One region of the Jeongeupia sacculi genome, then DNA from elsewhere that is predicted to be linked to it. Evidence: predicted binding sites of a transcription regulator. Region 1 holds the regulator's gene; each other region holds the start of a gene.

What was found. Region 1 encodes FliA, which starts transcription of late flagellar genes. Its sites were predicted from a motif close to GCTAAAGNTNNNNNNNNNNCNGCCGATAAT; they were not measured.
Region 2: the regulator FliA is predicted to act here: its motif matches at 1,350-1,379, upstream of JLC71_RS08000 (chemotaxis protein).
Region 3: the regulator FliA is predicted to act here: its motif matches at 1,260-1,289, upstream of flgM (flagellar biosynthesis anti-sigma factor FlgM).

The regions. Positions count from the first base shown of each region.
Region 1 covers NZ_AP024094.1:183,282-185,542, forward strand. The annotation lists gene JLC71_RS00940 (flagellar motor protein) at 1-451, opposite strand, end outside; gene JLC71_RS00945 (RNA polymerase sigma factor FliA) at 452-1,210, opposite strand; gene JLC71_RS00950 (ABC-type transport auxiliary lipoprotein family protein) at 1,241-1,825, opposite strand; gene JLC71_RS00955 (MlaD family protein) at 1,836-2,261, opposite strand, start outside.
Region 2 covers NZ_AP024094.1:1,694,244-1,696,504, reverse strand. The annotation lists gene JLC71_RS08005 (chemotaxis protein) at 1-257, opposite strand, end outside; gene JLC71_RS08000 (chemotaxis protein) at 299-1,249, opposite strand; gene JLC71_RS07995 (sensor histidine kinase) at 1,460-2,261, shown strand, end outside.
Region 3 covers NZ_AP024094.1:918,669-920,929, forward strand. The annotation lists gene JLC71_RS04330 (C40 family peptidase) at 1-420, shown strand, start outside; gene JLC71_RS04335 (flagella synthesis protein FlgN) at 441-905, opposite strand; gene flgM (flagellar biosynthesis anti-sigma factor FlgM) at 922-1,200, opposite strand; gene JLC71_RS04345 (acetyl-CoA carboxylase carboxyltransferase subunit alpha) at 1,506-2,261, shown strand, end outside.

The DNA.
Region 1 (2,261 bases):
CGCCGGCTGCGTCCCAGATCTTGGCGGCCGCCTTGGCGCTGCTTTCGTAGGCATCAATATCGAGCTCGAAAGCGCGGCGGATCATGTCCGGTTCGGCGCCATCGACGAGCATTTGCAGACCGCGTTTCACGAAGGGGGTCTTTTCTGCATTCATGACGTTTTCAAGCGCCAGTAAACCGCCCCGGCGGGATTGATGACCCCAGTTCACCAGCGTCGTCAGCAGTTTGCGATTGTCATGCTGCGGCGGGATGAACACCCAGCGCAGCATTTTCATGCCGGCAACGAAGTCGTTCATCCGGCTTTGCAGCATCACCGCGCCAGCGGTGCCGCCGATCACGATCAGGAAGGCGGTCAGCTGCAACAGCGAGCCAATATGGCCACCTTCGAGCCATTGGCCGAGCAGGATGGCGGTCAGGCCGATGACGAGGCCGAAGATGCTGATCTTGTCCATTTATCTGGCAGTCCAGTCGGTCAGCTTGGTGCGTAGCCGCGCGACGGCCTGGCTGTGAAGCTGGCAGACGCGTGATTCGGATACGCCAAGCACGGCACCGATTTCCTTGAGGTTGAGTTCTTCGTCGTAATACAGCGCCATCAGCAATTTTTCGCGCTCGGGCAGTTGTTCGATGCCTTCGATCAGCCGGGCGCGAAAGTGTGCGTCGTCGAGCTGGGTCAGTGGATTGGCGGCGTGATCGGCGGCAAAGGCATCCAGTAATGATGAGGACGAGCCGTGCTCTTCATCATCACGAGCGTAGTCGTCAATATGCAGTAGTTGATGACCGCGGGCGTCGCCGAGTTTGTCCTGATAGTCGGTCAGCGGGATATCCATCGCCTGGGCGATCTCCATCTCGCCCGGTGCCCGACCCAGTGTTTGTTCGAGCTTGTGGATCGCCGCGTCGATCTCGCGCAGATTGCGTCTGGTTTGTCGCGGCAGCCAATCGCCGCTGCGCAGTTCATCGAGCATGGCGCCACGGATGCGTTGCGAGGCGAAGGTCTCGAACTGGGCACCCGCGCTGGCATCGAAATTGCGCGCGGCTTCCATCAAGCCGATTAGACCGACCTGAATCAGATCCTCGACATCGATGCTGGCGGGCAGGCGCGCGATCAGGTGATAGGCGATCTTCTTGACCAGCGGTGTCGAGCGCGCAAGCAGTTCCGTATCACTATCGGAGCGAGTATCGCGGTAAAGCTTGAGGGCGCGTTGTTTGAGCATGGGCCGTGGTTGAACGATGGCTGGATTAGTTTACCGCAAGGCAGGCTGGCTTTCCTTCGCCAGTGCCGCTTCGAGTTGGGAAAGTGCATCAGCCAGCGCTGAATTCATTGCCGCAGCGATGCCGTCGCCACTCATCGGCGTTACCGGGGCGCGACCGCGGGCAATGATTTGCCGTGGCGCTTGGCCGGCCGTACGCACGGTCAAGCGCAATTCGAGCACGGCCTCGTTGGCGGTATGCGCGCGCAGATCGACGTAGAGCGCGCCAATCCGGCCATCGATGATGGATCTGGCTGCATTGCGATCCTGCGTCAGCGGGATGCCGGTCGCGCTCAGCCATTCGCCGAGCCGGTTATCGATGAGCCGGGCCGGAGGGGCAAGGTAGCCGCGATAGGGGTCGACCGCAAAGCGCTGGTCAGCTTCGCGGTAAATGAAGCCGCGCTGGCCGTAGGGCTCGTCGACACCGAGCGGTGCAACGTACACCGGCCCGGCGATAGCGGCCCGGGCCGCATTGGCGGGGCGCTCGGTGGTCAGCAGGTAGTTGAACTCGGCGGCGGGCCGGTTTGTGGTGCACGCGGCGAGCAAGAGGCCGGTCAGGATGATCAGAAAGTAGCGCATCGGGCGGGCCTTAGCGTTGCGGCAAGGAGTAGGGGGGCGGCGGTTCGGAGAACAGCAAGGATGACGGATTGGCGCGAATATCCCGTAACAGTGCATCAAGCTCGTTGCTGCCGCTATAGAGGTTGTCTAGCGTATTGCCGAGCAGGGCATTGCGATCGAGCAACAGGCGGTCGATTTCGCCAAGCGAGTGGTTGAGCCGCTCAAGCGATTGCCCCCACGCCGGGTTGGAGAGCAGGGTATTGGCCGAGTGCAGCGTGGCTTGCAACTGGGCCGGTGCGCTGGCGAGCGCCGGATCGGCCAGTATGCCGCCGAGGCGTGTGTTGTTCTGCCGCAGCTCTTTCACCAGCGCCAGCGATTCATCACCGAGGGGTTTGAGCGGCATTGCAGACAGTTGCTCGGTGGTCTTCTGTGCGGCGCGACCGATTTCTTCCAGCGG
Region 2 (2,261 bases), 1.5 Mb from region 1:
GTCGGAGGTTCGCCCTGTGTAGAAACGAATTTGGACAGGGAGATCACCGGGATGATGTTGCCACGCAGCGAGATCACGCCTTCGACGCCGAAGGGCATGTTTGGCGTTTTGGTGATCTTGGGCGTTTGTGAGACTTCACGCACCTTGAACACATTGATCCCGAAGGTTTCGCGCGTACCGAGCGAAAACAGCAGGATTTCCATTTTGTTCGAGCCGGCAAGTTTGGTGCGGGCGTCGACGTCGTCGAGCAGATTCATGGGGGTGAGGCTCACGGTGGGCTCCGTTTGGGTGGCACGCCTCAGGCGCTAAGGAGGTATTGGGCGACCAGTTCGGACAGCTTGTGCGGCTCGAATTTGGCAACGTAGCCATCGACGCCGACCGATTGCCCCAGCTTCTGGTTCGAATTGCCGGATAGCGATGAATGCATGATGACCGGGATGCCGGCAAAGCGTGGATCGCTCTTGATCATCCGGGTCAGCATATAGCCGTCCATCTCGGGCATCTCGACGTCGGTGAGGATGAGCTGGATCAGTTCACGAACCTGTTTGCCACGAAGCTCGGCCGAATGGGCGATGCGCTGCAATTCATCCCAGGCACGTTTGCCGTTGATTGACTGTTGATAACCAATCCCCATGGCGTTAAAGGTCATCTCGATCTGCCGGCGAGCAACGACCGAGTCGTCGGCAAAAAACACCGTCATTTCGCTGAATTTCTGATCCTTGACCACCGCGCCGACGTCGATGGCCTGATCGGTTTGCGTGGTTTCGGCCAGTACCTTTTCGACATCGAGCATCATCACGAGCTTGCCGCTATCGAGTTCGGTCACGGCGGTGACCAAGCCGCCCATTTGCATGGTGAGCATATCCGGCGGGACGCGCATCAGTGACCAGTCCAGACGCAGGATGGTATCGACTGCTTCAACGAGGAAACCTTGAGTCTGACCGTTGTATTCGGAAACGATCATGATTTCGGGCTTGCTGCCGGTTTTGATCCCGGCATACTTTGCCAAGTCGATCACCGGTACCAGCGAACCGCGCAGGCTGACCATGCCCTCCACCGAAGGGGGCATGTCCGGGGCTTGGGTGATCTCCGGGGTGCGCATGACCTCGCGCACCTTGAAGACATTGATGCCGAAGTTTTCACGCCGGCCAGTGCGTGAGTCGACGCCCAAGGTGAACAGCAGGATTTCCAGCTTGTTCGTGCCAGCGAGCTTGGTCCTGGCATCGATTTTCTTCAGAAGGTCGGACACGGGCGGGGCTCCTGGTGATCTGATTTTTCTGCCGTCTTGTGTAAGTATTTACCTGTATCTCAGGCGGGTGCTGATATGTCTGCGGCAACTGTTGAGCCAGTATATCGGCAGAAAATACCAAAACCTTAGGGTTTGCTGATAAACAAGGCAGGGTGCGGCTTTCAAGCCCATTTATAATGTAAAAGTGCGTAGGTAACAAGGAGGGGCGACATGGCTGAACCAGGAAACAACATCGACCCGCGCGAGCTGGAGGCGGCCTTCTCGCTGTTTACCGAAGCTTCACAACAGCTTGCGAATACTTACGCGGAATTGCAACAACAAGCAGTGTCTCTGACCGCCCAGCTTGAAATTGCCAACGGCCATTTGCGTCGGGAGCTGGATGAAAAAGGCGCTTTGTCGCGGCGTTTGGCCATTTTGATGGATCGCCTGCCGGGTGGTATCGTTGAGCTGGACGCTGCGGGCCGGGTGACTATGCTCAACGTCGCCGCCCGTACCATGCTGGCGCCGCTGACCGAAGGCATGGATTGGCAGACATTCAGTTCGGCGAAACTGGAAGAAAGGGGCGGTGATATATGGCTTTATCCGGGTGAGCGGGTCTCCGCACGCCTGCGTATCGTCGGTACCAATGTGCCCGAGGAGGCGTGCCGGATACTGTTGGTGCAGGACCTGACCGAAACATGGGCACTGGAGCAGTCGCTGGCGCAACACAAGCGTCTGGCCGCGATGGGGGAAATGGCTGCGGGGTTGGCGCACCAGTTGCGTACGCCGCTGGCGACCGCGCTCTTGTACGTGGGGCATCTGGCACGACCTGCCATTGTCGAGTCCGATCGGCTGCGCTTTGCAGACAAGACGCTGCTACGTTTGCGTCATCTGGAGTCATTGATTCAGGACATGTTGCACTTTGTCCGCGGGAATGCGCAGGGTGGTAATGCGCTCGAATTGATGCCGGTATTGCTGGATGATTGTCTGGCCGAGGCAGCGCACACCATCGAGCCGCAGCTTGATGCCAAGC
Region 3 (2,261 bases), 740 kb from region 1:
GTAGACCGCAGTCTTGCGCATATTCAGGCGCAGGGCGACGGGCGCGAAGTGGTGATGTATTCGCTCGGTTTGCTCGATGTCGGCTACCAGTTCGGTGGCAATAACCCGGAAGCCGGGCTCGATTGCAGTGGCTTGGTACGATTTGTGTACAAAAATGCGCTGGGCGTCGAGCTGCCGCGCACCGCGGCGGATATCGCCTCGCGGACGCGGCCGGTGAACGAATCGAAACTGCAGGCCGGTGATCTGGTGTTCTTCAACACGCTGGGCCGGCCGTACTCGCACGTGGGGATTTATCTGGGCGACGGCAAGTTCGTGCATGCGCCGTCGAGCCGCGGCAAGATTCGCGTCGAATCAATGGACTTGCCTTATTTTGCAAGCCGCTTTGAAGGTGGTCGGACGGTGTTTGCCAGCGGCAACTGAGTGGCTGCGGGCGAGTGGGCTCAGGCCTTGTCGGCGATGTGACGGCTGATGCCGCCCTGCAGCTGGCCCTGCTGTGAATAGCCGAGCGAGTCGTTTTGGCCGGCGGCAAGCGAATACACAAGGGTATCGAGCGCCTGCTTGCGCGAATCGATGAGCCTGCCGTTGCACTGGTTCAGCAGCGCGGCCTGGCGGACGCTTTCAAGCAGTTGCTGCCAGGCGGGAAGCAGACCGGGACGATTGGCGGACAGCCACTCGGCAATGGCCGGGCCGTTTTCGAGTCCGAGCGATGCGAAGGCGCTATTGAGCGCGTTGCCGGTTGCGTCGGCCGCGAGGGTGGCCCGTTGCTTGTCGGCAAGCAAATTGGTCAGCGCATCGGGCTGGTTGTGGGTCAGGCATTGCTGCTCGTCCTGCAGTAGCATGACGAGGGTCTTGTAGGCATCAATGGCGGCGCCCAGCAGCGCGGCCCAGTCTGGTGTGCTGTTCATGATCGGCTAGACCGCATCAACGGCCGAGCAGTTCCTTCACGCTGTCGATTAGTTTGTCGGCGACCGCATCGGCACGCACGCTGAAGCGGCCTTCGGCAATCGCCTGGCGCAGGCTGGCAACGCGCTCACTGTCGAACGGTGCGCCGCTTGCTTCGGTCTGGCTCAGTCCGGCAGCGGCCGGATTGATGCTGACGCTGAGGTCATCGGCCGGTGCGGCTTTGCCGGTCTGACTGGTGCGTTCGGTGTTGCGCAGTGGCTGCGTTACCGGCGCCCGGGTAGACGGGTCGATTTTCATGGTGGGTCCTCGTGGCCTGGGCGATACCGCCTTGGCTGATTTCTATGCGGATTATGCGCTGTATCGGCATTTGGCCAGGAAACTTTAATGAATCTGGCAACCAGTCGTCGTCGCCAGGCGGCAAGGCGCGGCAGGAAAACGCCCGGTGCGTGTTTGTGGCGCTTATGATTGAGGCTGGATCGCATCGTTGTTGCGGCCTGCGTGCTGCCGCTTCAAGGCGGCCGGCGCTTGCTGTATAGTTGCGAAATTTTGACCCGGCCCAGGGCTAGCGCCTGCGTGCGCGCCGCGGGGAGAACCGAGCAAGCATGAAAACCAATTTTCTTGATTTCGAGCAGCCTATTGCTGAGCTCGAAAACAAAATCGAAGAGCTGCGCTACGTTCAGGATGATTCCGCTGTCGACATTTCCGTCGAAATCGGTCACCTGGAAAAGAAGAGTCAGGAGCTCACCAAGAGTATCTACGCCAAACTTTCGCCTTGGCAGATTTCGCAAGTGGCCCGTCATCCGCAGCGCCCATATACGCTGGATTATCTCGGCGCGATCTTCACCGACTTTGAAGAGCTGCACGGTGATCGTTCCTTCGCCGATGACCATGCCATTGTGGGTGGGCTGGCCCGCTTCAATGGTCAGTCTGTCATGGTGATTGGTCATCAGAAAGGCCGCGATACCAAAGACAAGATCTACCGCAACTTCGGCATGCCGCGCCCTGAGGGGTATCGTAAGGCCTTGCGGCTGATGAAGTTGGCCGAAAAATTTGGTCTGCCGGTGATTACCTTCATTGATACGCCGGGGGCTTATCCGGGTATCGGCGCCGAAGAGCGTGGCCAGTCCGAGGCCATCGGCCGCAATCTCTTCGAGATGGCCAAGTTGCGCGTTCCCGTTATCGCCACCGTGATCGGTGAGGGTGGTTCGGGTGGCGCGTTGGCGATCGCCATCGGCGATGTTGTACAGATGCTGCAATACTCGACCTATTCGGTGATTTCTCCGGAAGGTTGCGCATCCATTCTGTGGAAAACCGCCGAAAAAGCACCAGACGCTGCCGAGGCGCTGGGTATTACCGCC